DNA from 4 places in the Streptomyces sp. NPDC088730 genome. Region 3 is predicted to be linked to each of the others. Evidence: riboswitches for the same ligand, from Rfam matches in the RefSeq annotation. Region 3 holds a riboswitch; each other region holds the start of a gene.
The links. A riboswitch is a leader RNA that binds a small molecule or an ion and turns the genes downstream of it on or off. The one in region 3 is predicted to bind cyclic di-AMP.
Positions count from the first base shown of each region.

Region 1: it holds a riboswitch for cyclic di-AMP, as region 3 does, so the genes downstream of both, ACIP89_RS06980 (M23 family metallopeptidase) here and ACIP89_RS34425 (transglycosylase SLT domain-containing protein) in region 3, are expected to answer to the same signal.
Region 2: it holds a riboswitch for cyclic di-AMP, as region 3 does, so the genes downstream of both, ACIP89_RS15530 (transglycosylase family protein) here and ACIP89_RS34425 (transglycosylase SLT domain-containing protein) in region 3, are expected to answer to the same signal.
Region 4: it holds a riboswitch for cyclic di-AMP, as region 3 does, so the genes downstream of both, ACIP89_RS10970 (NlpC/P60 family protein) here and ACIP89_RS34425 (transglycosylase SLT domain-containing protein) in region 3, are expected to answer to the same signal.

Region 1 is NZ_JBIVLK010000002.1:21,932-26,878, reverse strand. It holds tRNA gene ACIP89_RS06990 (tRNA-Met) at 43-116, shown strand; gene ACIP89_RS06985 (PP2C family protein-serine/threonine phosphatase) at 296-1,459, shown strand; cyclic di-AMP (ydaO/yuaA leader) riboswitch at 1,766-1,919, shown strand; gene ACIP89_RS06980 (M23 family metallopeptidase) at 1,931-3,130, shown strand; gene ACIP89_RS06975 (aldo/keto reductase) at 3,346-4,290, shown strand; gene ACIP89_RS06970 (PrsW family intramembrane metalloprotease) at 4,287-4,947, opposite strand, start outside.
Region 2 is NZ_JBIVLK010000004.1:94,150-99,096, forward strand. It holds gene eno (phosphopyruvate hydratase) at 1-795, opposite strand, end outside; gene ACIP89_RS15530 (transglycosylase family protein) at 1,103-1,846, opposite strand; cyclic di-AMP (ydaO/yuaA leader) riboswitch at 1,851-2,022, opposite strand; gene ACIP89_RS15535 (transglycosylase family protein) at 2,372-3,346, opposite strand; gene ACIP89_RS15540 (cytochrome P450) at 3,453-4,766, opposite strand; gene ACIP89_RS15545 (nucleoside triphosphate pyrophosphohydrolase) at 4,796-4,947, opposite strand, start outside.
Region 3 is NZ_JBIVLK010000020.1:85,817-90,763, forward strand. It holds gene ACIP89_RS34410 (GMC oxidoreductase) at 1-442, shown strand, start outside; gene ACIP89_RS34415 (carboxymuconolactone decarboxylase family protein) at 550-1,029, opposite strand; gene ACIP89_RS34420 (dihydrodipicolinate reductase) at 1,026-2,105, opposite strand; gene ACIP89_RS34425 (transglycosylase SLT domain-containing protein) at 2,574-3,479, opposite strand; cyclic di-AMP (ydaO/yuaA leader) riboswitch at 3,485-3,671, opposite strand; gene ACIP89_RS34430 (alpha/beta fold hydrolase) at 4,130-4,945, shown strand.
Region 4 is NZ_JBIVLK010000002.1:905,155-910,101, forward strand. It holds gene ACIP89_RS10960 (NlpC/P60 family protein) at 1-458, opposite strand, end outside; gene ACIP89_RS10965 (hypothetical protein) at 816-1,169, shown strand; gene ACIP89_RS10970 (NlpC/P60 family protein) at 1,264-2,463, opposite strand; cyclic di-AMP (ydaO/yuaA leader) riboswitch at 2,462-2,626, opposite strand; gene pcrA (DNA helicase PcrA) at 2,882-4,947, shown strand, end outside.

The DNA.
Region 1 (4,947 bases), on a different contig from region 3:
GTCATGAGTGCGTCGAACATGCCGTAGAGTTGTGTTTACCGACGCGGGGTGGAGCAGCTCGGTAGCTCGCTGGGCTCATAACCCAGAGGTCGCAGGTTCAAATCCTGTCCCCGCTACTGAAGAATCAGACCCGGCACGCATAGCGCGTGCCGGGTCTGATTCGTTTCCGTACGAGCCGCGCCGCGCGTCATCCCATTGGCCGTCGAGCACTCGCCCCGCGACCGTGCTCCGGGAAATCTGGGAGTGGTGCGCGGTACCGTCCGCGGCCCTGAGCGCACCGGGCAGGAGAGCAAAGGTGGGGAAGCGGGAGCAGCGGCGGGGGAGGCGCACCTACGAGGTCCGGAACCGCCGGCTCGTCCGGGTACTGCCCGGGGTGATGCTCGTCGGCGGGTTGCTGTTCGACTTCTTCACCCCGCCCGCCTTCACCGCCGTACCGCTGTTCGCCGCGGCCCCGCTGATCGCCGCGCCGTTCTTCTCGCGGGCCGGCACGATCCGGGTCGGGGCCGGTGCGCTGCTGTGCGTGGCCGCGCTGCGGCTCCACAGCGGAACGCTGATCCGGGTCGTGCCGTTCATCGAGCTGCTCACCGTCCTCACCGTCTCGGTCCTCGCGGTCTTCATCAACGGGGTCGTACGGCGCAGCAACGAGCAGCTGGCCTCCGCCCGGGTCATCGCGGCGACCGCCATGCGCGCGGTGCTGCCGACACCGTCCGACCGGATCGGCGGGCTGTACGTGGCCGCGCGGTACGAGGCGGCGCAGGCGGACGAGTTCGTCGGCGGTGACCTGTTCTCGGTCACGGACACCCCGTACGGGGTACGGCTGGTGGTCGGGGACGTGCGCGGCAAGGGCCTGGACGCGGTGGAGGCGGTGGCGGTGATCATCGGGGCGTTCCGGGAGGCCGCCGAGCAGGAGCGGTCACTGGAGGGGGTGGCCCAGCGGCTGGAGCGTGCGCTGGCGCGGGAATCGAGCAGGCGCGGCGGGCTCGACGCGGTGGAGGGTTTCGTCACCGCCGCGCTGGCGGAGATCCCGCAGGGCTCCAGCAGGGTGCGCGTCGTCAACCGCGGCCATCCCGAACCGCTGCTGCTGCACTCGGACGGGGCGCTGGAGCAGCTGCGGCCCACGCTGCCCGCGCTGCCCCTGGGGATGGACCTGGGTGTGTGGCCGGACCGCTCCGACGAGTGGGAGCTGCCCGCCGGGTCGACGCTGCTCCTTTATACGGACGGCCTCTCCGAGGCCCGTGATGCCGACGGGGTCTTCTACGACCCGGCCGAGCGGCTGCGCGGACGGATCTTCCCGGGGCCCGAGGAGCTGCTGTCGGCGCTGACCGATGACGTACGGCTGCACACCGGTGGGGTGACGACCGACGACATGGCCCTGCTCGCGGTCGTGCGCCCGACCGAGGGGCAGCCGGACCGGCGTACGACCGTGAAGATCGTGGGCCTGGACGGCGGAGCCGGGTGAAGGCGGGTGAAGCCGGTGAAGGCGAGGGGCCGGACGCGGGGGAGTGCGGATGGATGTGGGGGAGAGGCGCGGTCGATGCCACCGTGCGTAACCGTAAGGAATCCCTCCGCATAACATTTGACGCAACGTCAGAAAACGGCTAACGGTTGAGGGTTGTTCAACTCGCCCGATTCCACCCGGTTGTGTCCCGTAAAGTCCAGGCCAAGGATCGGAACGATCAGTGGGAACGGCTTGGAATCGGGCCCGTGTGTCTATTAACGTTCGATAACGCAGCGCGGTTGTCCCAGCCGCCGTCAGTGGCGGCACCGTGCGCGAGCGCCGAATTCCGCAAGGGAACCGGGGAACCACCTACATGGGGTGAATCGGGCATCTCTGTCTCGTTGAGAGGCGGAGGGACCCGTAGGAGACCTTCCTGCTCCGAACCCGTCAGCTAACCCGGTAGGCGAGAAGGAAGGAAAGGAGCGCGCCCCAGTGGCGTCCAACAAGCCTGCCCCCGAAGCCCCCTCCTGGTTCGCACCCGAACACGGAAACGACTTTGGACCCGGGCCCGGTGCCGCTTACGGCGCCAACCACGGAACCGCTTACGGAACCGGTCACGGGGCCGACTACGGAACCGCTTACGGAACCGATCGGGGCAGCGAGTTCGGGAGTGAGTTCGGCACCGGCCTCCGCGCCGAGGAGGCCGAATCCGGCAGGGCGTGGGAGGAATGGAACCCCACGGAGGAGTCCATCCGCCCCGTGCGCGGCAAGCACCGCGTCGCCAAGCAGCGCAACGGCCTCGCCCGCAGCTCCACCGTTCTCGGCGTCGGTGTCATCGCCGCCGTCGGCGCGGGTGGCATGGCCTCCGCCCAGAGCAAGCCGCCCGTGTCTATCTCTCTTCCCGACGCCATCTCCGACAAACTTCCCGAGGCCAAGTCCCTTCCTGGCGTCGGCGCGTTGTTCTCGGGTGAGTCCGAGGCGGAGAAGGCCGAGGTCGTGACCGCCGCCGCCCCGCTGACGACGGCCGGCATCACCACCACAGAGGCCGAGCAGGGCACGACGGACGCCGGCGAGGCGCTCCGCGCCCGCATCCTCCAGCAGGCCGAGCAGCAGCAGGACTCCGCCGACGCCGAGGCCAGGGCGGCCGAGGAGAAGGCCGCGGCGGAGAAGGCGGCCGCAGAGGCGAAGAAGCAGCAGGACGCGGCGGAGGCCAAGGCCGCCGCCGCTAAGAAGAAGGCCGCGGAGGAGGCGAAGAAGAAGGCGGAAGCGGTACGGCTCGCGAAGCTCGCCGCCAGCTACGCCATCCCCACCTCCTCGTACACGATCACCTCGACCTTCGGCGAGGCCGGTTCGATGTGGTCCTCCGGCTACCACACGGGCCTCGACTTCGCGGCGCCGACCGGTACCCCGATCAAGGCCATCCACAGCGGCACCATCAAGTCCGCCGGCTGGTCCGGCGCGTACGGCTACCGCACGGTCCTGGAGCTTGAGGACGGCACGGAGCTGTGGTTCTGCCACCAGTCCTCGATCGGCGTCGGCGTCGGCCAGCAGGTCACCACCGGGGACACCATCGGACGCGTGGGCGCGACCGGCAACGTGACCGGCCCGCACCTCCACCTTGAGGTCCACACCCCGGACGGCACCGGCATCGATCCGATGCCGTGGCTGCGCGCCCGTGGCCTGACGGTCTGAGCCCACCGAAGTCCGTGTCCACGGAACCCCGGCAGTCCTGACGCTCACCCCCCGACGTCAGGGCTGCCGGTCCCGGCTCCTGGCCGGTCCTGATAGTTCTGCTGGTCTTGCCCGTTCTGCTGGTCCTGCTGGTCCTGCCGGTTCTGGCTGGGGCATACGGGTGTAGCTGTAGCGGCCATGGAATAGCGCGTGCCGTGCGGTGGGTTGCTCCATCCATGACTTCTCTTCACAAGCTCGGTTCCTCCGGCCTCCAGGTCTCCACGCTCTCCCTCGGCGGCAACGTCTTCGGCTGGACCGCCGACGAGGCGCAGTCCTTCGCCGTCCTCGACGCGTACACGGCGGGCGGGGGCAACTTCGTGGACACGGCCGACACGTACTCCTCCTGGATCCCCGGCAACGTGGGCGGCGAGTCGGAGACCCTCATCGGTAAGTGGTTCGCCGCTCGGGGCAACCGCTCCGACGTCGTCCTGGCCACCAAGGTCGGCTCCCACCCCGAGTACAAGGGGCTCGCCGCCGCCACCATCAGGGCCGGGGCCGAGGAGTCGCTGCGCCGGCTCGGTACGGACTACATCGACCTCTACTACACGCACCACGACGACGAGACCGTCCCCGTCGAGGAGATCATCACCGCTCTCGACCAGCTGGTGAAGGAGGGCAAGGTCCGCGAGATCGCCGCCTCCAACATCAGCCCGGCGCGGCTCCGCGCCTCGCTGGACTTCTCCGAGCGCGAGGGCCTGGCCCGCTACGTGGCGCTCCAGCCGCACTACAACCTCGTCTCGCGTGACACCTACGAGGGCGAGCTCCAGGACCTGAGCGCCGAGGCCGGACTGGCCGCAGTCCCGTACTCCGCCCTCGCCTCCGGATTCCTGACCGGCAAGTACCGTGCCGGTCAGACCGTGGACAGCGCCCGCGCCGGTGGCGCCGCCCAGCACCTGGAGACGGAGCGCGGCCAGAAGGTCCTCACCGCGCTCGACACGATCGCGCGGGAGCGGGACGCCGAGATCGCCACGGTGGCGCTGGCCTGGCTGGCCTCCCGGCCGACCGTGGTCTCCCCGATCGCCTCCGCCCGAACGGTCGAACAGCTTCCCGCGCTGCTGGCCGTCGACGATCTGCGGCTGACGGACCAGGAGCTGACCGCGCTCACCGAGGCGTCCGCCTAGGACTGCGGCCCGCCGCCGTACTGCTGCTGTCCGTGCGGCTGCTGCCCGTACTGCTGTTGTCCGTACTGCGGCGGGCTGTAGGGCTGCGGGTTGTAGGGCTGTTGCGCGTACGGGTATGCGGGGTACGGCTGTTGACCGTAGGGGGCCGGGCCCGGGTGCGGGGCGGGGCCGCCGTACGGCTGGTACGGGCTGTACCCCGGGTACGCGCCGGGCCCGGCCCCGTACGGCTGGTGCGCCCGGCGCGTGTGCCGGTGGCGCAGGCGGCCCGTCGCCTGCGCCGCGTACGCCAGGGCGGGTCCGGCGACCTCTCGGCGCTGCCACAGGTGGTGCAGCAGCTCCAGCTCGCGTTCGGCCAGATCCGGGCCGGCCGTGCCACGACGGGCCTGCCGGCGCAGAAACGCCAGTGACGTCGCGAACGACTCGTACTCGGCGACCGCACGCGCCGCCGCCTTCCCCCTGGCCTTGCCCTCGGCCTTCGCCTGTGCGCGCACCACGCCGTTGACCTGAGCGGTGACGTGGGCGTGGGCGGCGACCGGGGCCGGTAGGTGGCCCTGGAGGCCGTACGGGCTGTACGGGCCGCTCCCCGCCGCCGTCGCCTGCCACCGCCGTGCCGTGTCCCTGGCCATGCCGCGGGCCCGCATCGACGACAGGGCGAGC
Region 2 (4,947 bases), on a different contig from region 3:
CTCGGCGGCCGAGCGGGACTTGCCCTCGAACTCGTACGTGCCGTCCTTGTAGAACTCGGACGCGGCGACGTCGAGCGCGAGCGCGATGTCCTTGCCGGGGGCGTAACCGGCTTCCTTGATGGCCTCGACGATGAGGTCGAGCGCGGCGCGGTTGGACTCCAGGTTCGGCGCGAAGCCGCCCTCGTCACCGAGACCGGTGGACAGGCCCTTGGTCTTCAGGACCTTCTTCAGCGTGTGGTAGACCTCGGCGCCCCAGCGCAGGGCCTCGGAGAAGGACTCCGCGCCGATCGGGGCGATCATGAACTCCTGGATGTCCACGTTGGAGTCGGCGTGCGACCCACCGTTGAGGATGTTCATCATCGGGACGGGCAGCAGGTGCGCGTTCGGGCCACCGAGGTAGCGGAACAGCGGCAGGTCCGAGGCCTCGGACGCGGCGTGCGCGACGGCGAGCGAGACGCCGAGGATGGCGTTGGCGCCGAGCGAGCCCTTGTTCTCCGTGGCGTCCAGGTCGAACATGGCCTGGTCGATCAGCCGCTGCTCGGTCGCGTCGTAGCCGACGAGCTCCGGGCCGATCTGCTCGATCACGGCGAGGACCGCCTTCTCGACGCCCTTCCCGTGGTAGCGGTTGGGGTCACCGTCGCGAAGCTCAATGGCCTCGAACGCACCGGTGGAGGCTCCGGACGGAACGGCAGCACGGCCCGTGCTGCCGTCGTCGAGGCCAACCTCGACCTCGACCGTGGGGTTGCCCCGGGAGTCGAGGATTTCCCGGGCTACGACGACGTCGATGGACGGCACGAGGCATCTCCTTCTGGGATATGACGCAGGTGGTGCAGGGTCGCTTTGGCCTTGCGACAAGAGCCTAACCGGCTCGGCCGTATCAGTCGGCCGCCCGCCCGTCCCCTGGGACGAAAAAGGACCCAAGAGCGGTGATAGCGGGATGAAAGGCCAGAAATTTACTGACCAGTAACGACAACAGTTGAACGGTCGGCAGGCAATCCACCGGCCACCGGGCCGCCGGACGGGCGACCGACGGACCCCGGCCCGGCACGCGTGGGGGGAAGACGCGAACCGGGCCGGGGAGATCGGCGAGGAGAGTGCCGGACTACTTCACCAGGTGGAGCTGCTGACCCGGGAAGATCATGTCGGCGTCCTTGACGATGTCCTTGTTGAGCTTGAACAGCTTCTGCCAGCCGCCCTTGACCTTGTGCTCGGCCGCGATCTTGCTCAGCGAGTCGCCGGTGACGACCTTGTACTCGCCGTCACCCTTCTTGACCTTCTCGCCGGTCGGGGTGGTCACGGTCTTCTTCTCGGCCTCGGGGGCGGTCGAGCGGTCCGAGCGGTTGGTGGCCGGGGCCTCGGTGCGCTCGGCCTTCTTCGGCTCGGCCTGCTGCGCCGGAGCGGACTCCTGCTTGGGAGCGGCCTCCGCCTTGGGGGCGCTGGAGCCGGTGTCGACGCCCGGGTCGACACCGTCGTTGCTCAGGTTGCCGGCACCGGCGCAGGACCAGGCGCCCGGTCCCTGCATGTCGAGGAGCTTCTCGGCGACCGCGATCTGCTGGGCCTTGCTGGCCAGGTCGGCACGGGGCGCGTACTGCGTACCGCCGGCGGCGGCCCAGCTGGACTGCGAGAACTGCAGGCCGCCGTAGTAGCCGTTGCCGGTGTTGATGGACCAGTTGCCGCCGGACTCGCACTGGGCGACCGCGTCCCACGTGGAGACGGAGGCGGCGGAGGCGCCGGTGGCACCCATCAGGGGCACGGCGATGGCGGCACCGGTCACACCGGCGAGCGTGGCGATACGGACGGCCTTGGACGGGCGGCGGTGCTTGTTGCCCTTGCTGTTGAGCAGCATCGAGACTTCTCCTCACCGACGCCTGCGAGGTGAGCTGTCGGGTTCGGGCCAAGTGAGTTGCCCGGTCGCACGTCCTAGCGCACGACTTAACCCCAAGCCGGTCCTGATGCGTCTTGCGACGATCGGGCCCGGCACTTACCTGGGTCCCCCGCTCCTGCCTACGGCGCTTTACGCGTCTGTTCCCTTCGACCGACGGCAGGATTCGGCGTGACGGTCGACGGGGCCCGCGGTGCGAGCGGTTCTGACCGTAAACACACCCAACCCCTACATTCAAAGAAGGACATACCGGATAAACAGCCCTTAATTGCATAGGATTAACACCTGTTTGCGCAGGTCGGAGCGGATGCGGGAGGACCTCCCGGACAAGACGCGCCGGTTCACGCGAAGAGACCCATGTCTCACTTAGTCAAAAGTGGGACATAGGCCTCTTAAGTACCCCAGGTTCGAGGTGTCTTCAGCTGTTGATCAGACCGTTTTCACGGCGGCTTCCACGCCTGCTTCCACCACCGTCCGCGCCCGGCGGTCTCAGCCGGTCTTCACGCCGAGATCGAGGTGCTGGCCAGGGAGGATGAGGTCGGGGTCGGAGCCGACGGCCGCCTTGTTGGCCTCGTACAGCCCGGTCCAGCCGCCGGGCAGCTCCTGCGCGTCGGCGATCGCCCAGAGGCTGTCGCCGGGCCGGACGGTGTACGTGCCGTCGGCGGCCGGCGCGCCCGTGCCGCGTCCGTCCGCGTCCCCGCGCGAGGCGTGCCGACCCGCGTCCCGGCCGTCACCGGTCCGCTCCGGGGCCGGCGCGCCGCGGTGCCTGCCGCCCGCCTCCGCGGCCGGGGAGGACCCGTCCGGGCCGCCGGCCCGGTCACCCGCGCCGGAGGAGCCGGCCGCCGGGGGCGTGGCGTCCGGGGAGGCCGAGGCATCCGGCCCACCGCCCTTGCCCGCCGGGTCCGACGCGGCGTCGTCCGACGGGGTCTTCGCGGTGTCCCCGGCCGCGCCGTCCGCCGGGTCCGCGCTCTCCGACGGATCGGCCGTCGCGGCCGGGTCCGCACCCTCGGCCGGGTCCGCGCTCCCGGCCGGGTCCGCGGACGGGGTGGCGGCCGGATCGACGCCCGGGTCGACACCCGGCAGGGAGCCCTCCGGGGTGAGGCCGGAGATGACGGCGCAACTGGGCCACGCCTTCGGCCCCTGATCACCCAGCACCTTCTCCGCCACGGCGATCTGCTGCGAGCGGCTGGCGAGGTCCGCACGCGGGGCGTACGCCTCGCCGCCGTAGGACTTCCAGACCTCCTGCGAGAACTGCAGGCCGCCGTAGAAGCCGTTACCGAGGTCGGCACTCCACATGCCGCCGCTCTCGCACTCCGCGACCCGGTCCCAGGTCGAGGCGTCGGCGGCGTGCGCACCGGCCGCGCCGAGCAGCGGGATGGCGATGGCCGAGCCGGTCACGCCTGCGGCGACGATGATCGCGGGTGCCTGCCGAGGGCGACGGTGTCTGCCGTTCGCGGAGCCCATGGGAATGCCTTCCGTGTGACTGACGAGGTGACTGGTGAGTCGAACGGTGAACCTAGCGGGACTCGAACGTGTGTCACAAGTCGATGCAGCGGAGATCACGCCGAAGTCACAGAGTTGACAGAGTGTCACTTTGCTTGCCGGTGAACCCGGGGGTGAACTCCACCGGAAGCGTCCGCAGTCCGCGCATGATGAGCCCGCCGCGCCAGCGCAAATCGGCAGCTTCACCCGCAAGTCGCAGGTCCGGAAGGCGTTTCAGCAACGTGGCGAGCGCGGCCTGTCCCTCCAGCCGGGCGAGCGGTGCTCCCAGGCAGTAGTGGATGCCGTGCCCGTAGCCGAGGTGCTGGTTGTCACGCCGCGCGAGGTCCAGCGTGCCGGGAGCGTCGAACCGCTCGGGGTCCCGGTCCGCGGCGGCGAGCACCACGAGCACGGGGTCCCCCTCCGCGATCCGCTGCCCGCCGATCGTCAGCGCCTCGGTGGCGAAACGCCAGGTCGCCAGCTCCACCGGACCGTCGAACCGCAGCAGTTCCTCGACACCGGTGGCCAGCAGCTCCGTCTCGCCCGCCGCCAGGGAACGCTGGAGCCGTTCGCGCTGCTCCGGATGGCCCAGCAGGGTGTGGACGCCGTTGCCGATGAGGTTGACGGTCGTTTCGAAGCCCGCGAACAGGAGGATGAAGGCCATCGCGGCGGCCTCGTTCTCGGTCAGGTGCTCGCCGTCGTCACTCGCCCGGATCAGGCCCGAGATCAGGTCGTCCCCGGGGTTCTCGCGCTTGCGGTGGATGAGTTCGAGCAGATATCCGCGCATCTTCTTCACGGAACGTGCCACCCCGCCCCTGGGGCCGCCGCCGTGGCGGATCATCATGCCCGCCCAGTCCCGGAAGTCGTCCTGGTCCTCGGGCGGGACGCCCAGCAGGTCGCAGATCGCGTAGATGGGGAGGGGGAAGGCGAACTCGTGGATGAGGTCCGCCTGCCCCTTCTCGACGAAGGAGTCGATGAGGCGGTCCGTCAGCTCCTGCACGCGCGGCGCGAACTCCGCGATGCGCCGGGGCGTGAACGCCTTCGACACGAGACGCCTCAGCCGGGTGTGGTCGGGCGGGTCGATGTTCAGCAGATGCGTCATCAGCTCCGCCTTGCGCTCGCCCGGGATGCCCGTGCGGCCCTTGGCGTGCGCCGGTCCGGCGTGGTGTGCGGGGTTCTTGGAGAGCCGGGTGTCGGCGAGGGCCTGCCTGGCGTCGGCGTACCGGGTGACGAGCCAGGCGTCGACCCCGCTGGGCAGCGTGGTGCGGTGCACCGGGCTGTGCTCGCGCAGCCAGGCGTACGCGGGGTACGGGTCGGTGGCGAACTCCCAGGTGAAGAGTTCCGGGGCGGGCGGCACGGCGTCGGCCGGGTGGGCGGGGCAGGTGTCGGCGGGGCTGTCGTTCACCCCCCGACGTTATCCGCTGCCCGGTGCCGCTATCCGTTGCCCTCCGCCGCCCTGATGGCGTCCCGGTAGGCGCGGCCCGCCGCGCGCAGGGCGGCCTCCGGGTCGGTGCCGTCCTCCTGGGCGCGGACGGCCAGGGCGAGGAGCCGGTAGCCGATGCCGTCGCCCTCGGGGAGGGGCACGT
Region 3 (4,947 bases):
CGCCGAGGTCGCGCCGTTGCCGACCGGGATCGAGACGTTCGCCTCGTTCTACCTGTCGATCACGAAGAACCCGAACCGGGCCCAGTTCTCCTGGAACCCCGCGACGGGCAAGGTCGACCTGAACTGGCAGACCGCGTGGAAGCAGCCGTCCATCGACATGGCCAAGACGATCTTCGACAAGATCAACGCGAAGGAGGGGACGATCTACCGGACGGACCTCTTCGGTGTCTACAAGATCTGGGGCGACCACCTCACCTATCACCCCCTCGGGGGTGCGGTGCTGGACCGGGCCACCGACAACTACGGCCGCCTGCACGGGTATTCGGGACTGTACGTGATCGACGGCGCGCTGATCCCCGGCAACACCAGCGTCAATCCGTTCGTCACCATCACGGCGCTCGCCGAACGGAACATCGAGAAGATCATCGCCACCGATCTGTGAGACCGGCCGACGCGGCAGTCGGGCCAGGAGGAGATGACGGGACGGGTCTCCTCCTGGGTACGCCCCGGGCTCGGGGCACAGCGGACGAGCCCGGGGCGCCGTGCGGCTCAGTGGCCGGGCAGCACGCACACGGCGTCGAGACCCAGTACGTGGTTGAGCCGGCCGAACGCCAGCCAGGAGCCGATGCTCATGCTCAGCTCGACGATCTCGCGCTGGCTGTAGTGCGCGGTCATCCGGGTCCAGAACTCCTCGTCCAGACCGTGGTGGTCCAGGGCGTACCGCTCCGCGTACTCGGCGGCCAGCCGGGTCCGGTCGTCGAAGACCCCCGTGGTGCGCCATTCGTTCACCGCGTCGGCGAACTCCTCCTCGACCTTCTCTCCGTCCCGTTCGGTGCGCCAGTCCAGGCAGAACAGGCACCCGTTGATCTGGGCGATCCGCAGCCGGGCGGCCTCGAACTCCCGCAGGCCCAGTGAGGTGTGCTCGTACACCGAGAGCGAGAAGTTCGCGGCGGCCATCCCGATTCCGGGGACCATGTCGCCCCATACGTATCCGATCGGCTCCTGGCCCTCGGGGATGTCGATGATCATGGCTGCTTCCTTCCGAGTCTGCCGGCTGCGGGGCGCAGGGGGACGTCGAGTGCGTCGTAGAGTCCGGGTTCCGCCTCCACCAGCCAGTCGATGGCGTTCACCAGCCGGCCGACCGCGGTGGCGTTGCCGCCCGCCGAGCGGTTCTCGTCCTCGTCGGTGGCCTCGACGGTGACCTCGATGCGCGGACGGCCCTCGATGATCACGCGGTGGGCACCGGCGCCGTCGGGCGGCGACGGCCAGTCCGGGGCGCAGGACGGGTGGATGCGGGTGATGTGCTCGATGACGATGCGGGGCTCGCCCTCGACGATGCCCTGCACCTCGAACCGCACCGCGCCCTGGGTGCCCGCCGCGAACTCGCCCATGGTCCGGGTGGTGACCGTCGTCTCCAGCGGCCGCCTGGCCATGGTCTCGCGGATGTCGTCGAGCTCCACGCCCAGGGCCCTGGCCATCAGCCGCAGCTGGCCGCCCCACACCATCGTCGGGACGGAGGCCGCCAGCATCAGCGGCTCGTACTCCATGGGGTGTCCCATGCCGATCAGGTCGCGGACCGCGTCGGGCTGGTCGTAGGTGGAGTAGTCGAAGATCTCCTGGCAGCGGATCGCGTCGACCGTGCTGCCGAGTCCGCTGATCAGCAGGGGCAGCACGTCGTTGCCCCAGCCGGGGTCGACGCCGGAGACGAACAGGGAGCCGCCGCCGTCCGCGACAGCGGCCAGGACCGGGTCGCGCAGCTCCGGCGGGGCGCCCCGCTGGTCGTAGAGGGCGTACAGGGCGGGGGTGACGACCACCACCCCGGTGCGGACCGCCCTGGTGATGTCGGCGAGCGCCTCGTCGGGGCGGATGTCCCCGGAGGCCGCGTACACCACCGCGCCGGGAGCGGTGGCCAGCACCGCGTCGATGTCGTCGGTCGCCGCGACGCCCAGATCGCGGCCGGTCCCGGCGAGGTCGCCCGCGTCGCGGCCCACCTTGCCCGGATCGTGAACAAGCACGTGCGCCAGTTGCAGGGCCGGATGGGCCTCGACGGCGCGGATGGCCGCGCGGCCGACATTGCCGGTTCCCCAGACCACCGTGGAAATCATGCGGCGGAGGGTAGCGCGCGGGATGAAAGGTTCATAGTGCCATCGCGCACCCTGTTGTGAGGCGGCCGGAGCGGACCCGGAGGAAGCTGCCGGGCCGCCGGGCGATCCGTCGGCGTACGTCCACGAGGCGGGTGGCGGTGACCCCGTCCGTACGTCCACGAGCCGGTGGCAGTGACCCCGTCCGTACGTCCACGAGCCGGGTGGCAGTGACCCCCGTCCGTACGTCCGCGAGCCGGTGGCAGTGACCCCGTCCGTACGTCCACGAGGCGGTGGCGGTGACACCCCGGGGACGACGCGATTCGACCGCCTGTTGTCAGCCGCACGGCACGTACGGCACGCGAAAGGCGCGATTCGACCGCCTGTTGTCAGCCGCACGGCACGTACGGCACGCGAAAGGGGTGGGAGGGAGCCTCATGGCTCCCTCCCACCCCTGCGCCCGGCCCCTCCAGAAGGCGGGGCCGGGGTATGTCAGTAGGCGCCGAAGACGTTGTCGATGGAGCCGTAGGTGGCCGCGGCGTAGTTGCACGCGGCGGTGATGTTGGCGACGGGGTCGAGGATGTCCGTCGACGTACCGGCCACGTGGTAGGCCTCGAAGGTGGGCTGGATCACCTGGAGGAGGCCCTTGGAGGGAGTGCCGGCGGCGGCGTTCGAGTCCCAGTTGTTCACGATCTGCGGGTTGCCGGAGGACTCGCGGATCACGTTGCGGTAGATGCCGTCGTAGCTGCCGGGGATGCCGTTCTGGGCCATCACGGCGAGCGACTCCTTGATCCAGCCGTCGAGGTCGTTGGTGTACACCGTGGCGGCCTGCGCGGGAGCGGTGGCCGCGGTCTCGGTGGCGGTGGTCTTCTCCGCGACGGGCGTGACCGTCCGCTGGGAGCGGTCGGCCCGGTCGGTCCCCTCGGACCGGTCGGACGACTGCGCGGCGTCGGTCGCGGGGTCAGCCTCGGCCGCGGGCTTCGCCTTCGATTCGGCGGTGGGAGCCGCCTTCGGGGCTACGGCAACGGACTTGGCGCCGATGGTCAGCTTGAGGCCCGGGTGAATCAGGTCGGGGTTTCCGCCGACCGCACTCCGGTTGTCCTGGTAGAGCCGCTCCCAGCCACCGCTGAGGGAATGCCCTCGGGCGATCTTGGAAAGCGAATCACCGGAGACCACGGAATAGACGGTGGACTCCGCCTGGCGGGCCGCAATTCCCTTGGCAGCAAAGGGGGTCGAGGACACCGACTTTTCCGCGACGGCCGGGTGTGCCGGTGCGGCAGAAGCCGATCCGGCCCCGATCAGGGGGAGCGCGAGAACGACTCCGCCCGTGCTCACGGCGATGAAACCGCGGGTCAGGGAGGTGGACTTGAAACGACGGTACTTACCCGTGATGGGCATGGCGCATTTCCTCTCCGCCGCCTGCGAGGTGAGCTGTCGGGTTCGGACTGGAGATGTCCGGCCGCGCGTGATGGCGACTTAACCCCTAGCCGCTCCGGATTCCGGAACGGCGGCAAACCTGGGTCCCCCGCTCCTGCCGTACGTGAGTGGGTCGGGTTCCCGGACGGCGGCAGGATTCGGCGTTCCATCCGGATTGACGGTGACCGTAAGCGAAAAACGCCGGACGAAACAAGCCCGGAATTCTTGATCCAAATTGATTCGCAAGATCAATTAAAAGAAATGCCCGGCCCCAGACCCTGCGGGGGAAGTCAACTTTCTTGGCGCGAAAGGGAACCGAGGCCGGCTGCGCCGCGTCACGGGCCGGGAAGGTGATGCTGACCACTGAGCCCGAAAAGGGGTGATTTGCTCAAAATCCATGAGCCTTGGACCACGGAAAAAGGTCGTCAGTGAATCATTGGTGGGATACGCGACTAACTACCCAATAGGGACATTCCCTCAAGCTCGGCAGCCGACGGCCGGGTGACCACGACACCCGAGGCTCGACACCACCTAGGCGCATCTCTATTGATACATCTAAATAGATGCACTACCTTGCGTGGTACCCGGCCGGTGCTCATGGCGCCGCCCACCCCTGCGACCGGGAGAGCCCGATGTTCCTCGACACCGATGGCGCCACGCTCCACTACGAAGTCCGCGGCTCAGGCCCCCTGCTGCTCGTCTCCCAGAGCGGTGAGGGCGACGCCGACCGCAGCACCGACCTGGTCGACCTGCTCGTGGACCGCTGCACCGTGGTCACCTACGACCGGCGGGGCCTCTCCCGCAGCACGCTCGACGACCCCGGGCAGCGCATCACCATGGCCCAGCACGCCGACGACGTGCACCGGCTGCTGGCCGAACTGACCGATGAACCCGCCCTGATGCTCGGGTGCAGCATGGGCGCCGCCATCGGGCTGCACCTGGCGCTCGCCCACCCCGAGCAGCTCGGGCTGCTCGTGGCGCACGACCCGGTCACGCCGTCCCTGCTGCCCGCCGGACAGCGCGAGCGGCACGCCGCCGAGCTGGCGCGCCTTCAGGACGTCCACCGTGACGGCGGTCTGGCAGCGGCCTTCCCCGAGATCGCCCGGGTCCTCGGCATCGACCCGACGCGCCAGGAGACCGAACCGGGGCTCACCCCGATGCCGCTCACCCCGCGCCGTGTGGCCAACTTCGGCTTCTTCATCGAGCGCGACTTCACCGCGGTCATCGAAGCCGAGCTCGACCGGGAAGCGCTGCGGGCGACGCCCGTACGCATCGTGCCCGCGAGCGGCAGCACCACGGCGCCATCCGTTTTCGTCGGCCAGTGCGCGCGGAGCCTCGCCGAACTGACCGGCCGGGAGGTCGTCCCCTTTCCCGGCGGACACAACGGCAACACCACGCATCCGCGGGCGTTCGCGGCCCGGCTGCGGGCGGTGCTGTCCGGAGTCTGAAG
Region 4 (4,947 bases), on a different contig from region 3:
CGCCGCACGGCGCGGAGCTCGTCGGCCCGGCCGGATGCGGCCCGCTCCACGTAGGAGGCGCGCTGGAGGTACTGGTCGGGGTCGGAGGAGAGCGCCAGCTGGAGGGAGGGATCGAGCCCGCCCGCGCGGTACTGCGCGGCGGCGTACGAGCCCAGCGCCTCGCGCGAGGCGTTGAGCCGCTCGGTCCTGCGGGCGGCCTCGTCGCGCAGCGCGTCGATCGACTCGGCGGCGGCGGCCGCCTTCACCTTCGCGCCGTTGTACTGCTCGGTGGCGACCTCCGCCTCCCGGTACAGCCGGTCCACCTGGGCCTTGGCCTGTGCGGCGGTGGGCGTCGGCTCTGCGTGCGCGGATCCCGGCAGCGCGGCAGCGGTCGCGGCCCCGGTGAGGGCGAGGGTCGCTGCGGTGCGGGCAGCAGAGCCGGTGTACAGGCGCTGCTTCGGTTTCCGGTGCGCGGCCACGGAGGCGGTGGTCCTTCCTGTCGACTGCCCGCCGGGGCCTACCGGCGGACCCGCCCGGTCCTGCGGCGGGCCGCCAACAGGGGGAGCGGCCCGCCGCCGGATCTGCCGGCGGGGCGACCGGGCGGTGCCGTCCGGGTGCGGAGCGGCGGTGATCCGGTCACCTGGTAGGGACGCTAAACCCGGGGCACGGGGAAGAGTTGTAATGACGCTTATTGCCCGAATTTGGCGCTTCGTTGTTTGCTAATGACAGGAAAAATTGCACCAGAGTCAGGCAATTGGTGCATTAGTCGGTCAAGCGGCCAGTAAGTAGCACCTGACTGCGGAGGCCTGCTAGGGGCAGGGCTAGGGTGCGGAACCATGCGTGTACTCATCGATGTCTTCGTCGCCCTCCACATCATCGGGATCGCCGCCCTGCTGGGAGGTTTCCTCACCCAGATGAAGGCGATGAGCGCGGGGACGGCCCGATTCGTACCGGGGATGCTGCACGGCGCGCTGACCATGCTCGTCACCGGAATCGCCCTGGTCGGGCTCGACCAGGCCGACGACCACCCCGTGAACAACGTCAAGATCGGCATCAAGCTGCTGATCCTCGTCGTCATCCTCGGGCTGGTCTACGTCAAGCGGGACGAGGAGAAGGTCGAGAAGGGCCTCTTCGCGGCGGTGGGCGGACTGACGATGGTCAACATCTTCATCGCCACGCTCTGGACCTGAGCGCCCGGGGGCCCGAGCGCTCCCAGGGCCTGTCCGGCGGGTCAGGGCCGGACAGGCCCTGGGGTCTGTCCGGCGGATCGTGGTCGGACAGGCCCTAGCCGGGGCGGACGCTCCCGTAGATCGGCATGTAGTAGATCGACTCCTCGCGCACATCGGCCCCCGGCTTCGGCGCGTGGATCATCATGCCGTCGCCCTTGTAGATCCCGACGTGGCTGATGTCGTCGTAGAAGAAGACCAGGTCACCGGGTTGAAGGTCCGCCGTGGCGATCCGGCTGCCGACGTTCACCTGGTCCCAGGTGGTCCGGGGAATGGTGACGCCCGCGGCCTTCCAGGCCGCCTGGGTCAGCCCCGAGCAGTCGTACGAGGACGGGCCGGTCGCCCCCCAGACGTACGGCTTGCCGATCTGGGCCCTGGCGAACGCGAGGACCTTCCCGGCCCGCGTCGTCGCCCCGCTGTCCGAACCGGAGCCGGAGTCAGAGCCGGAACCGGTGCCTGTACCCGTACCCGTACCCGTGCTCTTACCGGAGCCTGTGCCGCTCCCGCTCCCGCTGCCGGCCTCCTCGGCCTTGCGGTCGGCCTCCGCCTTCGCGGCCGCCTGCTTCTTCGCCAGCTCCTCGGCCTTGCGCGCGGCCTCGGCCTTCTTCTTCTCCTCCAGCTCGGCCAGCCGCGCCTTCTCCTGCGCGGTCAGCTTCGACAGCAGGGTGCGCGCCTCGGCCAGCTTGTTCTGCACGTTCTGCTTGCTGGTGCGCAGCTTCGTCTGCGAAGCGGTGAGCGTCTCCAGGCTCGTCACCGCCTCGGCCCGCTTCTTCGACGCCTCTGCCTGCTTCGTACGGAAGTCGGTGACGGCCTGCTGCTGGTTCGCGGCCATCCGGTTCATCAGGTGGGTCTGGTCGAAGAACGACTGCGGGTCGTTGGCCAGGAAGAAGGTGGCGGTCGGCGCGAGCGCGCCGTCGCGGTACTGGGCGGCCGCGTAGTTCCCGAGCGTCCGGCGGGCGTCGTTCAGCTTGTCGGCCCGCTTCGCGATGTCGTCCAGCAGCCCGTCCACCTTGGTGCGCTGCGCGGCGGACGCCTCTTTCGCCTGGTCGTAGTGCTGGGTCGCGGTCCCCGCTTGCCGGTAGAGGTCGTCGACCTTCTTCTGGACTTCCTCGATGCTGGGCTTCGGGGCCGGGGCCGCCAGCGCGCTCTGCGTGGACAGCAGGGTCACGGAGGCGAGTGCGGCCGTCGTGAATCCGATGGCGGGCGTGGTGCTGCGCACCCGTGGGCGCGGTTTGCGATGCGATGCCAAGACCGGCATTTCCTTCCGTGGACCGCCTACCGGGTTAGCTGTCGGGTTCGGGCGGAACGGAAGGCTGCCCTACGGTCCTGGTGGGGGTTGCGGACCGATTCACCCCGGTGCTGCGCGTGGGTCCCCGGTTCCGGACCCCGTACGGGAGGCCCGGATTCGGCGTGGACGCCCGCTCGGCGTGGTTCGCCTCTGGGGGTACGGCCGTCCGAACGAGCACGCTAGCCAACTCATGGTGCCGCTGTGAAGGTTGATGTTCGATATGCCCGATACATTTCCGTGACCTTGCGGAGCCCGTGCCGCCCGGCCGGGCGCGGCGCGTCATTTTCCTACGCACGGTGGTCCGGACATCGCCGTGTGTGGCTCCGGAAGTACGGGTTCTGCCATGCGGGCCCGTGGTGTCAGTAGGGCCGCCTAGACTCGGACAGCGATGAGCAGCCTCTTTGACGACAGTTTCCTGGCCGGCCTCCAGCACTCGGAGGAAGGGCCCCCGCCGCCCCCCGAGGACTCCGCACCCGAAGCGGTGCCGGAGGACCTCTTCGGGGGCGTGTTCGACGGGCCCCCGCCGCCCCGCGACGCGTACTACCGCGACGGGGCCCACCGTCCGGTCATCGACGCCGCCGCGCTGCTCGACGGGCTGAACACCGAGCAGCGGGCCGCCGTCGTGCACGCGGGATCCCCGCTGCTCATCGTCGCCGGGGCCGGTTCGGGCAAGACCCGGGTGCTGACCCACCGCATCGCCCACCTGCTGGCCGAGCGCGGGGTGCACCCCGGCCAGATCCTGGCGATCACCTTCACCAACAAGGCCGCCGGCGAGATGAAGGAGCGCGTCGAACAGCTCGTCGGGCCCCGCGCCAACGCCATGTGGGTCATGACCTTCCACAGCGCGTGCGTCCGGATCCTGCGCCGCGAGTCGAAGAAGCTCGGCTTCACCTCCTCGTTCTCGATCTACGACGCGGCGGACTCCAAGCGGCTGATGGCCCTGGTCTGCCGCGATCTCGACCTCGACCCGAAGCGCTTCCCGCCGAAGTCGTTCACGGCCAAGGTGTCGAACCTGAAGAACGAGCTGATCGACGAGGAGACCTTCGCGGGCCAGGCCGCGGACGGCTTCGAGAAGACCCTCGCCCAGGCCTACGCGATGTACCAGTCCCGGCTGCGCGAGGCCAACGCGCTCGACTTCGACGACATCATCATGACGACGGTGCACCTGCTCCAGGCCTTCCCCGACGTCGCAGAGCACTACCGCCGCCGCTTCCAGCACGTCCTGGTCGACGAGTACCAGGACACCAACCACGCCCAGTACACGCTCGTACGGGAGCTGGTCGGCCCGGCCGGTGCGGCCGACGCCCCCGGCGAACTGTGCGTCGTCGGTGACGCCGACCAGTCGATCTACGCCTTCCGGGGTGCGACGATCCGCAACATCCTCCAGTTCGAGGAGGACTACCCGGACGCGACCACGATCCTGCTGGAGCAGAACTACCGCTCCACCCAGACGATCCTGTCCGCCGCCAACGCCGTCATCGAGCGCAACGAGAGCCGCCGCCCGAAGAACCTCTGGACCAACGCCGGCTCCGGCACCCGGATCACCGGCTACGTCGCGGACACCGAGCACGACGAGGCCCAGTTCGTCGCGGACGAGATCGACCGGCTGACCGACGCGGGCGACGCCAAGGCGGGCGACGTCGCGATCTTCTACCGGACGAACGCGCAGTCCCGTGTCTTCGAGGAGATCTTCATCCGGGTCGGCCTGCCCTACAAGGTCGTCGGCGGGGTGCGCTTCTACGAGCGCAAGGAGGTCCGGGACGTCCTGGCCTACCTCCGGGTCCTGTCCAACCCCGAGGACACCGTCCCGCTGCGCCGCATCCTGAACGTGCCCAAGCGCGGTATCGGGGACCGGGCGGAGGCGATGATCGACGCCCTGTCGATGCGCGAGAAGATCACCTTCCCGCAGGCGCTGCGCCGCGTCGACGAGGCGTACGGCATGGCCGCCCGTTCCGCCAACGCCGTCAAGCGGTTCAACACGCTGATGGAGGAGCTGCGCACGATCGTCGAGTCGGGCGCGGGCCCGGCCGTGGTGCTGGAGGCCGTCATGGAGCGGACCGGCTACCTGGCCGAGCTCCAGGCCTCCACCGACCCGCAGGACGAGACCCGGATCGAGAACCTCCAGGAGCTCGCCTCCGTGGCGCTCGAATTCGAGCAGGACCGGAGCGAGGAGGAGGGGTCGGGAACGCTCGCCGAGTTCCTGGAGCGGGTCGCGCTCGTCGCCGACTCCGACCAGATCCCCGACGAGGACACCGACGGCTCCGGAGTCGTCACGCTGATGACCCTGCACACGGCGAAGGGCCTCGAATTCCCGGTGGTCTTCCTGACCGGCATGGAGGACGGCGTCTTCCCGCACATGCGGGCGCTGGGCCAGGTCAAGGAGCTGGAGGAGGAGCGCCGGCTCGCCTATGTCGGCATCACCCGGGCCCGCGAGCGGCTCTACCTGACCCGGGC